2 regions of the Feifania hominis genome follow, and region 1 is predicted to be linked to the other one. Evidence: predicted binding sites of a transcription regulator. Region 1 holds the regulator's gene; the other holds the start of a gene.

The links. The regulator LexA, encoded in region 1, represses DNA repair genes until DNA is damaged. The targets are predictions, from matches to a motif close to CNAACANNTGTTNG.
Region 2: the regulator LexA is predicted to act here: its motif matches at 8,959-8,972, upstream of H8695_RS01730 (DNA polymerase Y family protein).

What each region holds. Positions count from the first base shown of each region.
Region 1 covers NZ_JACRSP010000005.1:1,130-12,301, forward strand. The annotation lists gene H8695_RS10015 (ABC transporter substrate-binding protein) at 1-946, shown strand, start outside; gene H8695_RS10020 (ABC transporter permease) at 1,068-2,003, shown strand; gene H8695_RS10025 (ABC transporter permease) at 2,009-2,887, shown strand; gene H8695_RS10030 (ABC transporter ATP-binding protein) at 2,901-3,905, shown strand; gene H8695_RS10035 (ABC transporter ATP-binding protein) at 3,905-4,855, shown strand; gene H8695_RS10040 (aminopeptidase P family protein) at 4,874-6,118, shown strand; gene H8695_RS10045 (DUF3048 domain-containing protein) at 6,643-7,749, shown strand; gene H8695_RS10050 (dihydrofolate reductase family protein) at 7,759-8,460, shown strand; gene H8695_RS10055 (hypothetical protein) at 8,487-8,810, opposite strand; gene lexA (transcriptional repressor LexA) at 8,851-9,441, opposite strand; gene rpmH (50S ribosomal protein L34) at 9,718-9,852, shown strand; gene rnpA (ribonuclease P protein component) at 10,005-10,361, shown strand; gene yidD (membrane protein insertion efficiency factor YidD) at 10,354-10,566, shown strand; gene H8695_RS10080 (YidC/Oxa1 family membrane protein insertase) at 10,588-11,172, shown strand, end outside.
Region 2 covers NZ_JACRSP010000001.1:362,278-373,449, reverse strand. The annotation lists gene mutM (bifunctional DNA-formamidopyrimidine glycosylase/DNA-(apurinic or apyrimidinic site) lyase) at 98-928, opposite strand; gene H8695_RS01770 (radical SAM mobile pair protein B) at 921-1,811, opposite strand; gene H8695_RS01765 (DUF1848 domain-containing protein) at 1,808-2,734, opposite strand; gene H8695_RS01760 (MarR family winged helix-turn-helix transcriptional regulator) at 2,731-3,192, opposite strand; gene rpe (ribulose-phosphate 3-epimerase) at 3,417-4,073, opposite strand; gene H8695_RS01750 (YlmH family RNA-binding protein) at 4,367-5,137, opposite strand; gene H8695_RS01745 (MFS transporter) at 5,240-6,559, opposite strand; gene H8695_RS01740 (SanA/YdcF family protein) at 6,674-7,366, opposite strand; gene H8695_RS01735 (hypothetical protein) at 7,438-7,683, opposite strand; gene H8695_RS01730 (DNA polymerase Y family protein) at 7,680-8,924, opposite strand; gene aroF (3-deoxy-7-phosphoheptulonate synthase) at 9,138-10,157, shown strand; gene aroB (3-dehydroquinate synthase) at 10,169-11,172, shown strand, end outside.

The DNA of each region.
Region 1 (11,172 bases):
GTCGGGCGAGAAGATTGTGATGAAAGCCTTTGCCGACTACCACAGAGGCGAGGCCAAGATCAAAGATCTGACCTACATGGTCATCGCCGACAGCACCTCTGCGCTGGTCGCGCTGGAAAAGGGCCAGATTGACGTGATCGCCAACACCCAGACCTCTGACAAGCAGAACATCACCAGCAACGCGAATCTCCAGTACGACGAGACCATCGCCGACTCGTTCTTCTTTTTGACGTTCAACAACGCCGAGGGCCTCTTCGCCGACAATGTGAAGCTGCGCCAGGCCATCGCCTACGCGATTGACAAGGAGTCCATCCTGCTCGGCGCGATGGAGGGCATCGGCTCGGTCGCCCACTCGGTCATCCCGGGCAACTGCTTCGGCGCGCCCGAGAACCCCGACGACTACGAGTACAACCCCGAAATGGCAAAGCAGCTCCTCGCTGAGGCGGGCTATCCCGACGGGCTGACGATCAACATGCCCACCATGAGCAGCGGCTACTATGTGAAGATCTCCGACATTCTGGTCGACCAGCTTCGCCAGGTCGGCATCACCGTCAACCAGGAGCTCATGGAGAGAACCGCCTACCTGCAGGACGTCTACACCAACTGCCAGTATGACATGTCGGTTCTGAGCATCTCGGCGCTGCAGCCGGATGCGGACTTCATCACCTTTATGCGCTACCACAGCGACTACATCGGCGGCGGCAACAACTTCACCAAGGTCAACAACCCGAAGCTCGACGAGCTGCTGGAGATCGGCCGCTTTGACAGCGATCCGGCCAAGCGCACCGCGGCCTATGCGGAGCTCTGCCAGATCATCAAGGACGACGCCGTTCTGCTGCCGCTGGTCAACCCGCCCGTGGGCGTTGCCGGCAACGTGAAGCTGCAGGGTCTCAAGGCGTTCAGCGACCAGAGTATCTACGTGTACGACCTGTCCTGGGGCGCGTAAGCGCGCGGGGGAATCAATCAGAAACAAAAGCGCAGATGCAGTTCAGCCCGGCTGAGCTGCATCTGCTTGTTCCTTTCGCAAGACGCTTCCCCAAGCGAAAAGAGGATCGGGAGTGTGAACAATGTTAAAATTTATAGGAAAACGGCTGCTGATGATGATTCCCGTCATCCTGGGGATTTCCTTTATCATCTTTGCGATCATGGCGCTGACGCCGGGCAACCCGGCGCAGATGAAGCTCGGGGAAAACGCCACGCCCGAGGCCATCGCGGAGCTGGAGGAGGAGATGGGGCTCAACGAGAACTTCTTTGTGCGCTATTTCAAATACATGGGCAACGCCCTGCGCGGCGACCTCGGCAACTCCTACCGCACCGAGCTGCCGGTGGCTCAGGAGCTGATGAGCCGTTTCCCGAATACGCTGATTCTGGCCTTTTTCGGCATTGGCCTTGCGGTGGTCATCGGCATCCCCATCGGCATTCTGTCCGCCGTCAAGCAGTACACGATCATTGACACGGTCAGCCTGGGGCTGGCGCTGGTCATGACGTCCATTCCGGCGTTCTGGCTGGGGCTGATGCTGATGCTGACGTTTTCGCTGAAGCTCGATCTGCTGCCCGCCGTGTACGACGGCACATGGACGAGCTTCATTCTGCCCTGCATCACGCTCGCCATCGGCTCGATGGCAACGCTCATCCGCATGACCCGCTCAACGATGCTCGAGGTCATCCGTGAGGACTACATCCGCACGGCGCGCGCCAAGGGCGCGCCGGAGAAGGTCGTCATCTTCCGCCACGCGCTGCGAAACGCGCTGCTGCCGGTCGTGACGACCATCGGCATCAACTTCGGCTTACAGCTCGGGGGCGCGGTGATCTGCGAGTCGGTCTTCTCCATTCAGGGGCTCGGCACGCTGATGATCACCTCCGTCCGGCAGAAGGATGTGCCCATGGTCATGGCGGCGGTTCTGTTCGTGGCGCTGACGATCAGCATCGTCAATCTGCTGATCGACATTCTCTACACCTACATAGACCCGCGCGTCAAATCCCAGTACATCAAGGCGAGGTGAGGCGTATGAAAAAAACCGACAAGCTGAAAAATGAGCACAGAGGCCAGCTGTATTTCATCATGCGCCGCTTTCGCAAAAACAAGCTCGCCATGTTCGGGCTCTGCCTGTTTGCGGCGCTGACACTGGTGGCGGTGTTCGCAAACTTTCTTGCGAGCTACGATAACGACGCGCTCTCGCACAACATGGCTGAGCGCAACCAGCCACCCGGCGCCGGACATCTTCTCGGCACGGACCACTACGGGCGCGACCTCTTCGCGCGCGTGATCTTCGGCGCGCGCATCTCCCTGTTCATCGGCATTCTGACCATTCTGATTTCTCTGAGCGTCGGGGCGATCATCGGCGCGGTGGCCGGCTACTACGGCGGCCGGGTCGACAACCTGCTCATGCGCATCATGGACGTGTTCATGGCGATTCCGTCGATTCTGCTTGCGATCTCCATCGTGGCGGCGCTCGGCAACGGCATGTGGAATCTGCTGCTGGCGCTGAGCATCTCGGGTGTGCCGCGGTTTGCGCGCATTGTGCGCTCGTCGATTCTGACGGTCAAGGGGCAGGAGTTTGTGGAGGCCGCCCGCGCCTACGGCACGACCGACACGGGCATCATCCTGCGCCACATTCTGCCGAACAGCATCGGCCCGATCATCGTGCAGGCGACGCTGAGCATGGCCACCACCATTCTGACGATCTCCTCGCTGAGCTTTGTCGGTCTGGGGCTGCCCTCCTCCGTGCCGGAGTGGGGCGCGATGCTCTCCGAGGCAAAGCAGTTCATGATGTACTACCCGCACGAGATCATTGTGCCCGGCGTTGCAATCGTGCTGGCGGTCATGGCGCTGAATCTGATCGGCGACGGTCTGCGCGACGCCATGGACCCCAAGCTGAAGAATTGATGAGGTGATCGCCATGTCAGAGCATCTGCTTACGATCAAAAATCTGCATATCAAATATGACACGGACGAGGGCGAGGAGGTCCGCGCGGTCAACGGCGTCGACCTCACGCTCGACAAGGGCCGCAGCCTGGGCCTTGTGGGCGAGACGGGCGCCGGAAAGACCACGACGGCGCTCGCCGTTTTGAAGCTGCTGCCCAAAAAGGTGGGCTCCATCACCGAGGGGCAGATCGTCCTCGACGGGAAGGACATCACCGCCGCCACCGAGGAGGACATGCGCCTGCTGCGGGGCAACACCGTGTCGATGATCTTTCAGGACCCCATGACCAGCTTGAATCCGGTTCTTCCGGTGGGCGAGCAGATCATGGAGGTCATCTCCCTGCACCGCAAGGACCTCACAAAGGAGCAGCTCGAAAAGCGCCTCGACGAGATTCTGACCATGGTGGGCATCCCGCCCGAGCGCAGGCAGGACTATCCCCATCAGTTCTCCGGCGGCATGAAGCAGCGCATCGTCATCGCCATCGCCCTGGTCTGCGAGCCGAAGCTGCTGCTGGCGGACGAGCCCACCACCGCGCTCGACGTGACCATTCAGGCCCAGGTTCTCGATATGATGCGCTCGCTTCGCGAGCGCATGGACACCGCCATGATTCTGATCACCCACGACCTGGGCGTGGTGGCGGAAAACTGCGACGAGGTCGCCATCATGTACGCCGGCGAGATCATCGAATACGGCGCGGTGGAGGATATCTTCGAGCGGGAGAACCACCACCCCTACACCGTAGGGCTCTTCGGTGCCATTCCCGATATGACCAAAGACGAGCGCCGGCTCCACCCCATCGACGGCCTCATGGCGGACCCGACCGATCTTCCCAGGGGCTGTAAGTTCGCCCCGCGCTGCCCCCACTGTATGCCGGTGTGCGAGACCGAGCAGCCCCGGTTCCACACGGAGAACGGCCATTCGATCCGCTGCCACCTGTTTGGCGCGCCGGGCAGCAAACCAGCGCAAGGAGGGAACGCGTGATGCCGGATACCATTTTGGAAACACGAAACCTGAAAAAATATTTTTCGACCTCTGCGGGCGTGCTGCACGCGGTGGATGATGTGAGCTTCACGCTCGAGCGGGGCAGCACCCTCGGCGTGGTGGGCGAGTCCGGCTGCGGCAAGTCGACGCTGGGCCGGGTCGTGCTGCGGCTGCTCGAGGCCACCGGCGGCGAGGTGCTCTTCAACGGGCAGGACATCATGAAGCTGACAAAGCCCCAGATGCGTGAGATGCGCCGCAAGATGCAGATGATTTTTCAGGACCCCTATGCCTCGATCAACCCGCGCATGTCGGTCAGCGACATCATCGCCGACCCCCTGCGGGTCAACGGCATCTGTGAGAGCCGTGAGCAGCGCCACAGCCGCGTGGAGGAGCTGATGCAGACCGTGGGCCTCTCCAAGCGCTTTGCCAACGCCTACCCCCACGAGCTCGACGGCGGCCGCCGCCAGCGCATCGGCATCGCCCGGGCGCTCGCGCTCGAGCCGGAGTTCATCGTCTGCGACGAGCCGGTCTCGGCGCTCGACGTGTCCATTCAGGCCCAGATTCTCAATTTGATGATGGATCTGCAGGAGCAGATGGGGCTGACCTACATCTTCATCACCCACGACATGAGCGTGGTGCGCCACATCAGCAATGAGATCATGGTGATGTACATGGGCCAGTGCGTGGAGAAGACCTCCTCCCACGAGCTCTTCGCAAACCCGCTTCACCCCTACACCGAGGCGCTGCTCGACGCGATTCCCGTGCCGAACTTCAGCCGCCGCGGCAGACCCCGCAAGCTGCTCACGGGCGAGGTCACAAGCCCCATCAACCCGAAGCCCGGCTGCCGCTTCGCCCCGCGCTGCCCCCATGCGACGCCGGCCTGCACGGGCGAGAGCATCCCGCTTCGGGAGGTCAGCCCCGGCCACTTCGTGGCCTGTGTGCTGCGCTGAGAGCGAAAGGAGCCTACAATGGATCGCCTATTCTTTACAAAAAACCGCGAGAAATTTGCCGGGCGGATGGCTGACGACTCGATGGCGGTGTTCTTCTCAGGCATCTACCGCCGCGACACCAACGACCAGCTCGCCTATCCGTTCTCGGTGGACCGGAACTTCTACTACTTCACCGGCATCGACCGCGACAACATGATTCTGCTCTTCTGGAAGAGCCGCGGCCGCACCCAGTGTTATCTCTTTCTGCCGCCGGTCGACGAACACTATGAGAAGTGGCAGGCGAAGATGATGCGCCCCGCGGAGGCCGCCGCCGTCTCGGGCATCGAGAATGTGCTGTACACCTACCAGTTTGAGACCGAGTTTGACAACCGGGTCTTTCTCTCGGGCAGCACAAAGAGCGTCTATCTCTACTCGAACATCGCGGGGCTTCATGAGCCGCAGACCCTCTATGCCCAGTTTGCCGACCGTCTGCGCCGCACCTACCCGGCGATGGAGATTTTAAATCCCCTCGACATCCTGACCGAGCTTCGCGGCTCCAAGGAGCCCGAGGAGGTCGAGCTGACGCAGCAGGCGGTCGACCTCGCCATCGGCGCGCTCACCCACACCGCCGCGCTCATGGAGCCGGGCATCGCCGAGTACCAGATCAAGGCCCACTACATCCACTACCTGAGCATGCACGGCAGCGCGCCGCGCTTTCGCTCGGTGGTGGCGGCTGGGAAGAACGCCACGATTCTCCACTACAACGAGGCAAACTACGTCACCGGCGCGCAGGACATGGTGCTCATGGACGTCGGCGCGCTGAACGGCTGGTATGTCTCCGACCTGACGCGCACCTTTCCGGTCAGCGGCCGATTTACCCCCCGCCAGCGCGAGGTCTATGACATTGTTCTCGAGGCGCTCGCCATTGGCATGGATGCGCTGTGCGTCGGCACGACTGAGTTCGCGGTGAACGCCAAGATCAAGGAGTTCTATGCCGGGGCCCTGAAGTCTCTCGGTCTCATCGACGACGCGCGCGAGGTGGAGCGCTACTACTTCCACGGCAGCGGCCACCCCATCGGCCTCGACCTGCACGACTACCGCCGCCTCGACCGCGTGATTCCGAAAAACTGCCTGCATACCATGGAGCCGGGGCTCTACATTCCCGAGTGGGGCATCGGCATCCGCATTGAGGACAATGTGCTCGTGACGGAGGACGGGGTTGTGAACCTGTCGCAGGCTCTGCCGCGCACCGCAAACGACGTGGAGAACATGGTCGCCCCGTGACCCTCTGTAAAATGTCGGACAGATACAGCGCCCGCCCGAACCCACGGGGGTTCGGGCGGGCGCTTTCGCTTTGGGCAAGGTTGTCCCGCGCCCGAAATCATGGTAAGATGGTTTCAGGGCTTGCGCCCGGCTAAGGGCTTGCGCCCGGCATAAGGGCTTGCACCCGGCATAAGGGCTTGCGCCCGGCATAAGGGCTTGCACCCAGGCATGTGGGTTTGCGCCCGGGCAGATCGGGCCTGCACTCGGCAGCTGGGGCTTGCGCTCGGGCAGCTCACGAACCGAAGCCCGGCCGGACTCACGTCAGCGGGCTTGTGTGGAGATGATACGCGCTGATATCGGGGCAATCCGCCATACCTCACGGACCCGCGTCCACGGTCGGACTGACGTCCGGGCAGGTTTGCGTGCGGGCTCGTGGCGGGCACGCAGGCCCGGCAGGTTTGCCCGTAGGATTCGCGAGGCATGCCCACCCAATGGGCCGCGTCCGGCATCTGCGGGCGCAGAGGGAATGGAAAGGGGAATACAATTTGAAGAGAACAGTAGCACTATTACTCAGTGTATTGCTTTTGCTGGCTCTGGGGGCGTGCAAATCCCCATCTTCGGAGCCGGTACCCCCCGTCACGGGCGGGGAGGAGGATCTGCCGCCCGCGGTGGACCCACAGCCGGAACCGGAACCCGTGCCTGAGCCTGAGTCCGAGCCGGTGGTGCGCTACTGGAATCCGCTGACGGGGCAGCCCATGCCCGACAGCTATGAGATGACCCGGCCGGTGGCGGTCATGATCAACAACTTAAAGCCCGCCCTGCCCCAGAATGGCATCGGCTCGGCCGACGGCTGGTTTGAGTTCCCCGCCGAGGGGGAGACCAACCGCATCATGGCGGTCTTCTACAACTATCAGGACATCGAGCAGATCGGCACGGTTCGCAGCGCGCGCGACTACTTTCTCGACTACGCGCGCCCGCTCGACGCCATCTTTCTGCACTACGGCGGCAGCCCTCAGGCCTACAAGGCGCTCAAGCGCGGCGACCTCGACGCCTTTGACGGCATCAACGGCGACGTGGAGAAGAGTCTCTACTGGCGCGATAAGGACCGCATCAAGAACGCGGCCTGGGAGCACAGCGTCATGACAAGCGGCGAGAAGATCACGGCCACCATCGAGAAGTTCAAAAAGCGCGCCGTACTCGAGCAGGAGCTGAAGCCGCTCTACACGTTCCGCGAGACCCCGGCTCCGGCGGGCGAGCAGAGGGCCGAGTTTGTCAAGATTCCCTTTTCAAACTACATCGCGCCGAGCTATGAGTACAACGCCGACACCGGCCTCTATGAGCGCTACCAGTACGGCAAAAAGCACATCGACGGCCTGACCGGCGAGCAGATCGCGGTGGAGAACGTCATCATTTTGCAGACCTCGGTCAAGGCCATTCCCGGCGACGACGCGAGCCGCGTCACGGTCGCGACCACGGGCAGCGGCAAGGGCTACTACTGCTCGCGGGGCACAGTCTGCGAGATCAGGTGGGAGAAAAAGTCCGACAGCAGCTTTGTCAAACTCATGGATGCGCAGGGAAAAGAGCTCGCCATCAACCCCGGGCGCAGCTTTGTGAGCATTCTCTCGGACCGGAAGAAGATCACTTTGGAATAGGAGACGCGTATGGACAGACCGGTGACAACCCTCTTTTTACTGGTGTCGGCCGACGGCAAGATCAGCACCGGCGAGACCGACGACTTTGACTTCGACGCCGACCTGCCGCGCCTGCCGGCGACGGCGGCCGGTCTTGCGCAGTACTATGCCCTGGAGCAGAGGACGGATCTCTGGTCGCTGTGCTCAGGGCGGGTGCAGGCGAAGATCGGCGTCAACGAGCGCCCCCGGCCTGAGAGGCGCACGGCCGTGTCGTTTGCGCTTGTGGACAATGGCCATCTTCGGGAGAGCGGCGTGAAGTGGTTTTGCAGCTACGCCAAAGAGCTCGCGATTGTGACCGTCAACCCCGACCACCCGGCTCTGTGCATGCGCGAGGAGAATCTGTCGGTATTGCTTCAGGAGCGGCTTGATCTGGGCGCGGCGCTCCGCTGGCTGCGCAATCAGCACGGCTGCGAGCGGCTCACTGTGCAGACCGGCGGCACGCTCAACGCCCTGCTGCTGCGCGCCGGACTGCTGGACTATGCCGAGCTGATCGTCGCCCCGCTGTTTGTCGGCGGAAGCAAAACACCCACGGCCATTGACGGCGCGCCGCCCGCGGGGCTTGACGAGCTCGGTATGCTGCGCCTTGTGGGCTGTGAGGCGCTGGAGCACAGCTATGTGCGGCTGCGCTACCAGATCATGTCGGAGCAGAAAGAAAAAGGACTCCCCGTCTGAGGGGAGCCCAATCGGCTGATTTTCTGTCAGGCGCTGCGGCCGGTGGTGTGAGCGGGGGCGGGCCGGCGAGCGGCCGGTGTGAGAACCACCACGTTGCGCTCACGGCGCTCGCGGCGCACGGAGCGCTTCGCAAGAGCCACCATGACTGTAAAACCGACGACCAGCGCGTAGAGGCCGAGTCCCACCGCAAAGCGCAGCGGCTCGCCCGGGTCGATGCGCCCGCGCGCGAGCGTGCGCATCACCGGCGGCAGAAAGAGCAGGGTGCCAAGCACCGGCAGTGTATAGTAATAATCGACAAGAAGCCGAAGAGTATCGTTTATCAATAGTTTTAAGCCCTGTTTTGCGGTCATTTGTATTCCCTCACTTGTCAGTCAATTGCAATGTCGTCGGTCAGTAGTAGCGAACCGAGGCGATGACCCGCCCGAGTATCGTGAGACTCTCGACGAGAATCGGCTCGTAGGCGTCGTTTTCGGGCTGCAGGCGAAAGCGGCCGTTTTCGCGGTAGAAGCGCTTGACCGTGGCCTCGTCCTCGATGAGGGCGACGACGATCTCGCCGTTTCGCGCCTCGGGTGTGCGCTCGACCACCACGAGATCCCCGTCGAGGATGGCGGCGTTTATCATGCTGTCGCCGCGCACGCGCAGCGCGAACAGCTCGCGCCCGCGCGCCACATCGCTGCTCACCGGGAGAAGCCCCTCGTTTTCCTCCACCGCGAGGATGGGAAGACCCGCCGTGACCCGGCCGAGAATGGGCACGCCCACGGTCTTGACCGCGTTCGGCAGAGAGATGGCGCGCTTTTTGTTCTCTTCATATATAATAAGACCCTTGTCGGCGAGATTCTTGATGTGGGCGTGTACCGATGAGGCGGCCTTGAGCCCCACCGCCGCGCCGATTTCGCGCAGAGAGGGCGGCACGCCGCAGGTCTCAATCTGCTCGCGGATGTAGTCGAGCACCTCGCGCTCTTTTTTGTCGCCGGTTCTCATGGCACACCTCCAAAACTCGAACATTTGTTGTTTTATGCTGTCAGTATAGCATGCGGTTTGAGAAAAAGCAACATTTGTTCTGAATTTTTTCAAAAAAATTGCTTCAAGGGGCCGTCACAGGCCGCCGGACGCGCATAAGTGCTTGACTTTTGTTTTGCGTTTCGCTTATAATATAGTTTGCCATTAACCTGATGGGGTAAATAGCGGCAAACCGCCGCGCCTGCCTGCCGGAGGCTTTTCGGTGTTTATCCCATGACAGAGAGAGGGGGGTTTTAAATGCTCAGAACCTATCAGCCCAAAAAGAGACACAGAGCCAAGGAGCACGGCTTCCGCAAGAGAATGAGAACCAGCAACGGAAGAAAAGTATTGGCCAGAAGAAGAGCCAAGGGAAGAGTCCGACTGACCCACTAAACCATGAAGGCCACAAAACAGTTTGTGGCCTTTTTGTTTATAGTGAGCGAAGCGAACTTCATGAAATACAACCTCTTCGGGAGGGAGCGCCCTTTGCGACCGACCATTTGGATTGTCGCTGTTTTATCTTCTTTTGCGCTCATGGAGTAACTATGACGAGAACAACCGCCCTCACCGAGAACCGCGAGTTCAAGCGCGCCTACGCCAGGGGCAAGACCAGGGCGGGCAAGTATCTCGCGGTCTACTGCTTTCGCAACCGGCGAAACGCCGGTGTCAACCGCTATGGACTGACTGTGAGCAAAAAGGTCGGCAACGCCGTGCAGCGCAACCGGGCCAAGAGGCTGCTGCGCGAGTCGCTGCGGCTGCTCGAGCCGCGCATGAAGACCGGCTACGACCTTGTGCTCGTGGCGCGAACGCGCATTCTCGGCGCCCGGTGCCAGCAGGTACAGTCCGCCATGGAGGAGATCTTCACCGAATTTGGCCTGATCGAGGGGCCGCGCCATGATTAAGAGGTTTCTCATCGCACTCATCCGAGGATATCGAAAGTACATCTCGCCGTATAAGAGGCCGTGCTGCCGGTTTACTCCGACCTGCTCGCAGTATGCGCTCGAGGCCATCGGCCGGTATGGAGCGCTCAGGGGCAGCTGGCTCGCCCTGCGGCGGATTTTAAAGTGCCACCCCTTTCACCGGGGCGGCTATGACCCGGTTCCCTAAATTGCATGTTGGAGGAAGACAATGGGACAAATCTTTGACGTCATACTCAACCAGCCGCTCGGTTGGGTGATCAAGTTCTGCTACGACCTGGTCAACAACTACGGTCTGGCGATCATTCTGTTCACGATCCTTGTCAAGTTGATTCTCTTCCCGCTCGGCATCAAGCAGCAGAAGGGCTCCATCGCCATGCTGCGCATGAAGCCGAAGGAGGAGGCCATCCGCAAAAAGTACGCCAAGGACAAGGAGAAGCTCAACCAGGCGCTCATGGAGCTCTACCAGGACGAGGGCTACAGCCCCATGGCCGGCTGTCTGCCGCTGCTGATTCAGTTCCCGATCATCTTTTCGCTGTATAAGATCATCAACGAGCCGCTGACCTACATTCTGAATCTGTCGCAGGACACCATCCGCGCCATTGACGCGGCGCTGAACCTCGGCATGATCGACAAGCCCGGCTATATCCAGATTCCGATCGCCGAGGCCATGTACCACAACGCCGATAAGATCGCCCATCTTCTGCCCGAGGGCGTCAAACCCATCGACTTCAACTTTTTCGGCATCAACCTCGCCGAGACGCCGAGCTTTACCAAAATTTCGCTTCTGTGGCTC
Region 2 (11,172 bases), on a different contig from region 1:
TGCAATAAATTTACTGTAAAAGCTCATCTACCGACAAACCACAAAAAACGGAGCGGCTATCGAGCCGCCCCAAAATACATGCCCCACTACTGCAAGGTTAAATTTTCCTCTGGCAGCGCGGACAAAAACAACTGTTTCTGCCACCGATTAACACTCTCTCAATTGCTGTCTTACAGCTAACACAGGGCTGTCCCGCGCGTCCATATACTCTCAGATGTGCGGCGTTGCGGTACTCTCTGCCCTCTCCCTGTAAATACTCCTGTGGTGTTATGTCATCGGCATCGATTCCCCATCGAATAATTTTCGCAATAGATCTTGCCAGCTGTTCCCAATCAGCGGCCATGAGAGTGTCACATTGCGCCCGAGGATGTATGCCCGCATCAAATAGAATCTCATCAGAATAGAGGTTGCCAATTCCGGCTACTACGGACTGATCGAGAAGCATTGTTTTAATCGCCGCTTTCCTGTGTGCGAGCTTTGATTTCAAATAATCTGCGCTCAGCGCGGCATCTGTAGGTTCCATGCCCAGTTTGGACTGGCCGGTATATGTATCCTCCTCTGCGCTTCGCAAAAACCAAAAGCGTCCGAAGCGCCTTGTGTCAAGATATCGAATTTGATTGCCATCCGACAGAGATGCAATCAGATGCGTGTGTCTTTGCACCGGTTCCTCTTCGGGTATGACCAGCAGCCTTCCGGTCATCCGAAGATGTAGACAGAGCCTGTCATGGCTTTTAAAATGAATGGTGAGAAATTTTCCCCGACGACTGATTTTGGTTACGGTCTGCCCCTGCAGCATTGCCGTAAACTGCTCTACCTGCGGATGTGCAATGATCTGCGTGTTGCGCACTTCCACTGTTTCAATCGTTTTACCCTTGAGTTGTGGCTCCAGTATACGTCTGGCGGTCTCCACCTCTGGCAACTCAGGCATTTTTATTCGCCCCCCTCTTTGCCGACTTTTTAATCTGCTCATGAAAAAAGTAATTGACCACAAGCGGCGGCTCCTCAAAGGGACGATTTACCGAGTCGTCACTTCGGAGATAGATCAGCCCCTCAGCGTTCGTCATATTCCGTATCTCCTCATCCAGCACGGCCCAGTAGGTACGGTCGTTTCGCTGGTAAATCGCCTGGTAGAGCGGCAGCAGATCGGGGTGTGTGTTCTCTATGTATTTAAAAATAACCGACTTATAGTTTCCGCGCAGATTCAGGTTCTCCAACCATACAAGATTGCACAGATGCCTGACTCTTCGTATGATTGCGGGCACGTCAGTGATACCGGGGAAAATCGGCGAAATGAAGCAGGTTGTACGCACTCCTGCATCGTGAAAAGCTCTCATGGCTGCCAGACGGCGCTCGATGCTCACTGCTTCGTCCATCTCTTGCCGGAAGCTCTCATCCAATGTGTTCACCGACCAGGATACACGGGCATTGGGAAAGGTTTTGATGAGGTCAAGATCCCGTAAAACAAGATCGGACTTGGTGGCGATGCTGATTTTGCAGCCACTCCCCTGCAATTGCTCGAGAAGCGCCCTGGTCCGCCTCCATGTCTTCTCCAGCGGCTGATAGGGGTCAGTCACGGAGCCGATAAACAGCTCCTTTCCCGCATACCGCTCTGGATGGCGAATAGTCGGCCAGCATTTGATGTCAACGAATTCGCCCCACGGTTCAGAATGGCCCGTAAAGCGCTTCATGAAGCTGGCATAGCAGTACTTGCAGGCGTGAGCACAGCCCACGTATGGATTGACCGAATAATCACTGACCGGCAGATTTGACTTGGACAGGACACTCTTAGTCTCAATTTCTTGAACCGTCATAGCTGCACATCCTTTGAGAGAAAGCTCTTTTGCGCGCCCTGTTGTACGACATCGGTCTCTGTCAAATGACCCAGCAGCAGCGGTGAGTCGGGGTCATGCTGCCGAAAATTTTGAGTCGCTTTGTCAGGGCTCTTGTTGGCGTAGCAGTACCGGCACCCATTCAGGCAGGTATCATAGGCACCAATGTCTCGGCTCTCGATGCAGTGGCAGCCCTGCCGCATTCCCCTGTGCTTCAGATTTTTAAACACAACTCCATTGGCCCGCCCAATCATCTCAAGAGTCATGCACCCGGAGGCCTGAATGCCGTAACGAGTGTAGTCTCCATTTGTCCCACAGGTCTGCAGTTTCAGGCCGTACTTTGCTGCAATTTCGCCCAGTGTTCGAGCCAGTGCACTCTTGTCTGCTTCCGTCAACACTTGCAGTTCCGGCATATTGGTTGTGAGCTTTTTGTACATCTCAACAAAGCTGAATATACAGCGATCCACATAGGGGGTAAGTTCGCTTGCCATCTGCTCAAACGTTTTCCTGTGAACCTCAAGCGTATACTTTGAAGTGAGCAGAACGGGATCATACCGCCACGCCACACGCTGTCTGCCTACCAGGTTGGACAGCTTTTTCAATGTTTTCACACTCTGCTCAATGGACGGTACCCCGGGCTCTACATCCCTGCCGTAGGCAGTAATCGTATAGTGAAAATAGGTGTGAAACCTGTCTGTGATTTGGGGCAAATCGGCAAGGATGGGTTCATAATTTTTGGAGCAGAATACCACGCAGTCCACCACGTCGGGTGATAGCTCATAGCGAGTCACCCTGTTGGGAAACAGTGGATTTCGGGAGTAGACATAGCCTTGCTCAAACCGTTTCAGAAGCCATTTTGTGTAGTATTGTACGGTATCCGTACGGCCGCCGGTATTGATGATCATCTGCGCACCTCCTGTATGGCTTCAAACTTCTCTATCATGCTGCGGGAAAAAAGTGTTGTAAGTCGCACCAACTCTGCAATATCCTCCCCAGCCAATTCGCCCATGGCCTCACGTTCCGCGCGGGCCGCCGGTGGAATGATTTTCCTGGTGTAGGCAACGCCAGCATCCGTAAAACGGACAATTTTGTTTCGGCGGTCTGTCTCAGATTCTGTCAGAGTAACATATCCCTGTCTCAAAAACTTTTTTACGATTGCACTCACTGTCTGCTTTGTAGCGGACAGCCGTTCGCAAATCTCAGACTGTAGACAGCCATCCGGCGCAAACCAGATGATATCCAACACAAACAGTTCTTTCGCTGTTAAACTGTGTCGTCTTGCATAGCGCTCGTACACGGAATATTGAACATCTCGCAACTTGCCGTATTGATTGACATATCCCCTGATTTCTTCCTGCGTCATAAAGCCCTCCGTACATAATTTGATAGTCTATTATTTGACTATATGATAGCACGATCCTCTGCCATTGTCAATCGGATCCGATGCGAGCGGATATTCCCAAGACGCAGCGAGAGCGTAACACGCATGTTACGCTCTCGCTGTTATCTTCCACTTTTGACCGGGTGTCATTTTCCCACAAACCAACGGGGCCATGACACCACCCCCACAGCTCTCTATTCTGTGTCTCACTTGCCGGCCGCCGCACGCAGGGCACGGATGTTCTCGACGTAGTCGCCGCCGTTGTAGACCGCCGAGCCGACAACTGCGACATTTGCGCCCGCCTCGGCAACAAGACCAATGTTGTGACTCTTGATGCCGCCGTCGATTTCAAGGTCGATTTCGCGGCCGGTTTTTTCAATCAGCGCACGGGCCTGGCGCAGCTTTTCAAGGCTCTCCGGCATGAAAGACTGCCCGCCGAAGCCGGGTTCAACTGACATGATCAAAATCAGGTCGAGTTTCTCTGCAAACCGCTCCAAAACGCTCACCGGGGTCTTGGGTTTAATGACCATACCGGCCCGGACGCCCGCCGCATGAATGCGGTCGATGATCTCATCGTGGCGCTCGGTGCTCTCGTAGTGGAAAGTCAAAATGTCTGCCCCGGCCTTGAGGTACTCGTCGATGTAGCGCTCTGGCTCGACAATCATCAGGTGTACATCGAATGTGATGTCGGTCAGCGGACGCAGACACTTGATGATGTCCTGCCCAAAGGACATGTTTGGTACAAACACACCGTCCATCACATCGAGGTGCATATAGTCTGCGCCGGCCTTCGCCGCGGCGACGACCTCGTCTCCGAGACGCGCAAAGTCGGCAGTCAGCACGGAAGGAGCTATTTTCATCATCTTAAAAAATCCCTCACTTTTTTGATTTGGCTGATTTTATTGTATGAGCTTTGCCAGGTGAAGTCAACCGAAAAAAGAACGGCGTTTTTTCAAAATAGCCGCCCGGCAACGGGCCCGCGCACAATCACAAACCGCCGCCCGTCTCATACTCTATTAAAAGGGCGGCAACAGGCGGGCCGTTGGCACGGCGTTTGAACCCTTGAGGATGCCGCCAAAGAAACCGTGCCGAACGTTCGCTTTATATATTTTGGCGCCATGGGCGGCGGGAACATTCCCGCCGCCCAAAGCGCCTTTCAGCGCAAAAAGCAGGTAAGCTCCACAAAGGTGCGCCCCTTTTTCGAGTTCCCCCCGACGTGGGTGAGCACTACGCGCCCCCTGCCGCGCACTGAGAAAACATCTCCCTCGCCGACCTCCCGCGAGGGGCTCTCGCACGGTCTGAAATTGAGCTGAAGCCCGCCCGCGGCGATGAGTGCGGCCATGCGCGTGCGCGAGAGGCCAAAGCCCTCGGCCGCCACGCTGTCGAGGCGAAGAGAGGCAACTGTCGCTCTTTTCAGAATGCCGTCCGGCTCGGGCACGACAATCTCCTCCAGGCGCGCCGGGCGCGCTGTGACGGGAGTGCGGCCAATTTCGCGCAGCTCCTCATAGAGCACACCACAGACTGCGTCCGCCGCAAAGACAATGCCGGGCGACTGCGGACAGGCCAGGATGTCGCCGATGGTCTCACGCTTGAGATTGAGCCCCATGAGGCTGCCGAGATAGTCCCTGTGGGCCGGTACCGCCGCGCGGGCTGGGAACTCGATTGCCACTGCTGTCAGCGGCGGCTCGGGTCTTATCTCCCCCTGCTCATAGAGCAGCAGCATGCGCCGCTCCGCTCCCTCATAGCCCCCGTCAAACTCCAGAGTGAGCGGTGTTCGGCCTCTGAAAGCGCCCGCGATCAACTCCTGCTCCGCCGGGGTGTAGAAGTGGCGGGACACCGCCCGGCCGCTGCGTTCGGCGCGCTCGACGAGTTCCTCCGCGCGCCGCAGCAGCAGCCGCTGCTCCCCGTCGACGCCGACACGTCCCATTCTGTCTGAAAAATCCATATCTCCTCCGTGAGCGGGCCGCCCTGCAGGCGGCCCTGTTGTTGGTTTATGATAGCCCGGGGCTGCCCGCACTCCTCGTGCGAATCAGTCGGCCGTCACAGCGTCCTCCCGCAGCACACATTTGACATAGAGCGCGGTGGCGAGCAGGCCGAAGCCCGACACGAGAAAGATCACGTTTTCCCCGGTGAGCAGAAGCGGCCCGAGGCGCAGACTTTTTCCGATGAGCGCTCTCCCAATCGCCGAGCCCACGAGGGAGGCCAAAAAGCCCGTCACAAGGCCGGTGCAGGCGTTGAGCGCAAAGTAGACCGTGCGCGACTTGCGCGGGGCAAACAGAAAGTTCACCGTCAGCAGACTCACCGCAACTCCCGCCCACGCGAACCCACCGCCGATGTGAACCACAGGCAGCAAAAACGGGGCCGTTGCCGGACACATGACGATCCACAGGCAGTGGATCACCGCGAGAATCACAATGGCGCGCAGCAGCACCTGCGGCAGACTGCGGCGGCTCGGCTGCCGGCCCCAGTAGCGCGACGCGAACACCCGCGCGAGATTCTCCGCGAGCGACAGAAGTGAGATGACCGTATAGGGCAGCCCGAGGTTTCTCACCTGGTAGATGCTGTAGTAGGCAAACGCCACATAGACGCTGAAGTTGTAGATGATGTGAAAGAGGATGAACTTCCGGTAGCCCGGGTTTGACAGCGGGATGCGAAAGACATCCGCAAGGCGAAGTCTGACACGACCTGTTCGCACCGGCGGCTCACAAAAGCGGCTCATACAGATGAAGTTCACTACAATGACAACTGCCGCCACGGCGAAGAGCACCGTGTAGCCGAGCCCTGCTCTGTCCGCGCCGCGAAAGCGGTCGAGCACCTGCCCCATCACGATACTCGAGACGGCGCCGCCCGCGATCATACAGGCGTCGCGCCGGGACATGAAGCGCCCGCGCAGCTTTGCCGGAACAACGTTTGTCAAAAATTCGTTGAAAGCCGGCTCTCCGAAGTAGTTGCACGAGTACCCCGAGAGAATCAGCGCACAGAAGCCCGCCGCGCGCAGCGCGGCACTGCCCCGCACCAGAGCGAGCAGACCGATTCCCGCCACCAGCATGCGATAGGCGACAAAGAGCCCGATGAAATACTTCATGCGGTGGCTCCTGCTCTCATAGAACAGCGGCGCGATCAGCTGCACCGCCGCCGCGAGATAGGGCAGCTGCATGAGCACCGCCGAGGTGTTCGCGTCAAGGCCCAGATACTCGAGATAGCCCGCGAGAAAGGAGCCCGTCATCAGCACATAGAACATCTGTGCAGAGAAGGCCTCCCGCAGGATGTATTTTCGCGTTTTGCGATAGGTCAGATTGCGAAAGCGCCGGGTTTTGCCGTCTGTCTTGATGAGCTCTACTTCCTGCATAAGCCACCCCTGCTTTTGCATTTTTTCACCGGCATCCTCCGGTGTGGTAACGCCATTCCGGCGCCAGACAAAGCTCCTGTCAGCGGCTCTTACCGTTGATGAAACACTCTTTTATCAGGTCTTTCCGTCATCGGTGATTGCCCCGTCTCCCCAGACCGGAATCTCCTCTCCGAGATAGGTCGGCTTCGGCCGGAGAATCTCGGCCTGCCAGAATGCCTTGACACGCGCGCCGATCTCGCGGATCTCGTTTTTCACAATTCCCGCGTACTCGCGCGGGTCGCTGTTGACACCGGCCGCGTCGAGGCCGAGGCGGTCGGCGATGTAGAGCGCCCGCACCACATGAAAGCGCTGGGACACGATGATGACACGCTCGGCCAGAAATACATCCCGCGCACGGTAGATCGACTCGTAGGTGGAAAAACCTGCGTGGTCCATGAAGATGTCTCCGCGCGGCACACCGCGCTGCTGCAGGTACTCGCGCATGGCGTTGACCTCGTCGTACGACTCTCTTCCGTGGTCTCCTGAGACGATGATCTTCGGCGCCAGGCCCGCCTCATAGAGCGCGAGAGCGTAATCGAGGCGGTCCTGCAGCATGGTTGAGACGCTGCCGTCCGGGCGCACATAGGCCCCCAGCACCAGAATGGCGTCGGCGGCGACAATCTGATCGCTCTGCCCGATGTCATAGAGCTCCCGGCTGCCGATGCGCTCCACCCGCAGGTAGATCAACCCCGTCACAAGGATAATCGCGAGCAGCGCAATACCTGCCGCAAGCAGAACTCTTCGAATGATCTTTGCGCTTTTGTTCATCGTCTCTCCACCTCATACGCCTATCATACCGGAAAAGGCGCGCCGCTTCAAGCGGCAAAAAAAGAGGCCCGCTACTGCTTGGCCTCCACAAACCACTTTCCCTCCTCGTAGAACAGATAGCTCTCCATGCGCCCGATGCGGCAGCGGTAGCGCAGCCCGTGGCCGCCGACCTTGAGACTTGCCGCCGGCCGGCACTCGGTCACGCGATCGACGCTGTAACGTCTGCCGTCCTCCCAGGTGATGACCCGGGGAATGATGTTTCCGGCGCTGTCGAAGTCGGCGTTGACCTTGACATAGACCTTTCTCAAGACACTCACCTCTTTCGAAATGCCACCGGGTGGACGATGTTGTCATCCGCCGGGGAGATCGTCCCCGTCACCGACCCGTCGAGCAGGCAGCCGCGCGTGATGGCCCGCACGCCGAAGCGGCGGCGGATCTCATCCATGCTGCGCTCAATCTTCTCCTGTCTGAGCTGGCTGCGGGCATACTGCTCCAAATCGAGCTGCACGGGAGTGTCCTCGTCGAGCAGTTCCACCGCGCGAAGCCCCATCGCGCGCACCGGCCTCTCCCATTGGTAGCGCGCGCCAAAGAGTCCGGCCGCGCAGGCTGTGAGCGCCGCAGCCGAGGCCGACGGCTCGGGCAGCAGGCTCTCATATTCGCGCGAGAAGAGCTCATTGTCCTTGACCGAGACCTGGATGATCCGCGCCACCTTGCGCGCGCGGCGCAGCCGCTTTGCCACACTGTCGGCGAGCAGCGTCAGCGTCACCTCCGCCTCGCGCCGGCTCGTGATATCCCGCGGGAGCGTCATGCTGTTGCCCACACTCTTCGGCTCATCGACATAATCGCTCGGCATAACGGCGCTCTCATCGCGGCCGTTTGAAAAGAGCCAGAGCATATAGCCGTTTTTTCCCAGGCGGTGCATCAGGTACGCCGGGTCACACCCCGCAAGCTGGCCAATGGTGTAGAGCCCCATCGTGTGGAGCTTGCTCTCGGTCGCCCGCCCGACGAAGAGCAGCTCGCGCACCGGCAGCGGCCAGAGAAGCTCGCGGTAGTTCTGGCGCGTGATGACCGTCACCGCATCCGGCTTTTTGTAGTCGCTGCCCATCTTGGCAAAAATCTTATTATAGGACACGCCAACCGAGACCGTGATGCCGAGCTCCTCGCGGATCTCCCGGCGGATGCGCTCGGCAATCTGTTCCCCGCCGCCGGGCTCGGGCGAGCCTGTGACGTCGAGCCAACACTCGTCGATGCCGAACGATTCGACAAAGCCGCTGTGGCGCTCGTAGATCGCGCGCGCCGACGCGCTCATACTCAGATAGCGCTCACGGTTCGGCGGCACCACCACAAGATTGGCACACTTGCGCTTCGCCGCCCAGACCGGCTCGCCCGTCTTGACACCGCAGGCCTTGGCCGCCATGTTCTTGGCCAGTACAATGCCGTGGCGCAGCTCCACGCTGCCGCAGACCGCGACCGGAAGCTCCCGGATGCGCGGGTTGTAGAGACATTCCACCGAGGCGTAAAAATTGTTCAGATCACAGTGCAGAATCTCACGCTGCATGCCGGTTCCTCCTCTCTGAAGATCATTATAAAACCAAACATTTGTTCTGTAAAGCTCCTTTTTCTTCCTTTTTGACGGCTATTTACCCAGAATGGAGCGCATCAATTTCCAAATATTCTTCACATCAATCAATTGAAAAAAACAAGTTCTTTCGATATTATTTTAATAAGACGAAGACGCGCGTCCACGCGCGTTTAAAGGAGAGAACGTAACATGATTGTTGTGTTAAAGACCGGCGCTCCCAGAGAGGGCGTCACAGAGCTGACAAAATATCTGGAGCATTTTCACGTAAATGTCTCTCCCATCGAGGGCACCGGCACCACCATTCTTGGCCTTGTGGGCGACACCTCCTCCATCAACCCGGAGAATATCCTGATGTATGACGTCGTCGAGCGGGTCATGAAAGTGCAGGAGCCCTACAAGCGCGCAAACCGCCGCTTTCACCCCCACGACACACAGATCACTCTGCCGGGCACCGACATTGTCATCGGTGGCAAAAAGATCGTTGTAATGGCGGGCCCCTGCTCAGTCGAAAGCCATGAGCAGATCGATACGGTTGCAGGTGCGGTACACGCCTCGGGCGCTGAGATTCTGCGCGGCGGCACCTATAAGCCCCGCAGCTCCCCCTACTCTTTCCAGGGGCTCAAGGACGAGGGCGTCGCCATGCTCCACGCCGCGCGCGACAAGTACCACATGCCCATCATCTCCGAGATCACGGGTGCGGATCATCTGCCCATCTACGAGCGCGACGTCGACATCATTCAGGTCGGCGCGCGCAACATGCAGAACTTTGAGCTTCTGCGGGCGCTCGGCCGGTCGAAAAAGCCCATTCTGCTCAAGCGGGGCTTTGCAAACTCCATCGAGGAGCTGCTCATGGCCGCCGAGTACATCATGAGCGAGGGAAACGAGCAGGTCATGCTCTGCGAGCGCGGCATTCGCACCTTTGAGACCGCCACGCGCAACACGCTCGACATTTCGGCTGTCCCCGTACTCAAGATGCACAGCCACCTGCCTGTCATCGTCGATCCTTCCCACGCGGCAGGCGCCTACCAGCTCGTGCCCGCGCTCGCCAAGGCGGCGGTTGCCGCAGGGGCCGACGGCCTGATCATCGAAGTTCACCCGAATCCGCGCGAGGCGCTCAGTGACGGCGCCCAGTCGCTCACCCCTCATGCGTTTGACAAGCTGATGGGCGAACTGCGCCCCATCGCCCATGCGGTCGGCCGCGAATTGTAAAGGGACATGCCATGACAACCATATCCTGCGCGGGGTTTGACCACCCCTATGAAATTATCATTGAGAGCGGCTGCTTTGCCCGTGTCGCGCACACCGCCCTGCCGCTTGTGAGCGGCCGGCGCGTGGCGGTGGTCACCGATTCCAATGTCGCCGGGCTCTATGCGGGCGGACTGTTGGCGGGTCTTGAAGCCGCGGGTTTTCAGACTCACCTGTTTGTCTTTCCCGCCGGGGAGCAGTCGAAGACGCTCGACACCATCGGGCAGCTCTACCGGTTTCTCAGCGAGAACGGTCTCACCCGGTCGGATCTGCTCTGCGCGCTCGGCGGCGGCGTCACCGGCGACATGACCGGCTTTGCCAGTGCCACCTATCTGCGCGGCATACCCTATGTTCAGATTCCGACGACGCTTCTCTCCCAGGTCGACTCCTCCGTGGGGGGCAAAACCGGCGTCGACACGCCGTTCGGCAAAAATCTCGTCGGGGCGTTTCACAACCCGGTCGCAGTTCTCATCGACCCGGAGCTTCTCACGACACTCCCCCGCGTCTTTTTTGAGGACGGGCTCGGCGAGGTCATCAAGTACGCCGCCATCCGCGACGCCGCGATGGAGCAGCTTCTTCTTGAGCGGCCCCACGGTGAGGCCCTCGAGGCCCTCATCGCCCGCTGTGTCGCCATCAAGCGCGACGTTGTCGAGGCGGACCCGCTCGACACGGGACTTCGCGGTATTCTGAACTTCGGTCACACCCTCGGCCACGCCGAGGAAAAGCTCTCAAATTTCTCCGGCTACACCCACGGGCAGGCGGTGGCGGCCGGCATGGTCGCCGCGGCCGCCATCGGCGAGAGGCTCGGTGTCACCGAGGCCGGTACTCGGGCGCAGCTTGTACGCCTACTCGAGCGCCACAATCTGCCGACCGCGCTCACCCACTCGGCCGATGAACTATTCGAAGCGGCGCTGCACGACAAGAAAAATCTCTCCGGCAGCCTCTCGCTGATTCTTCTGCGCCGCTTTGGGGAGGCGGT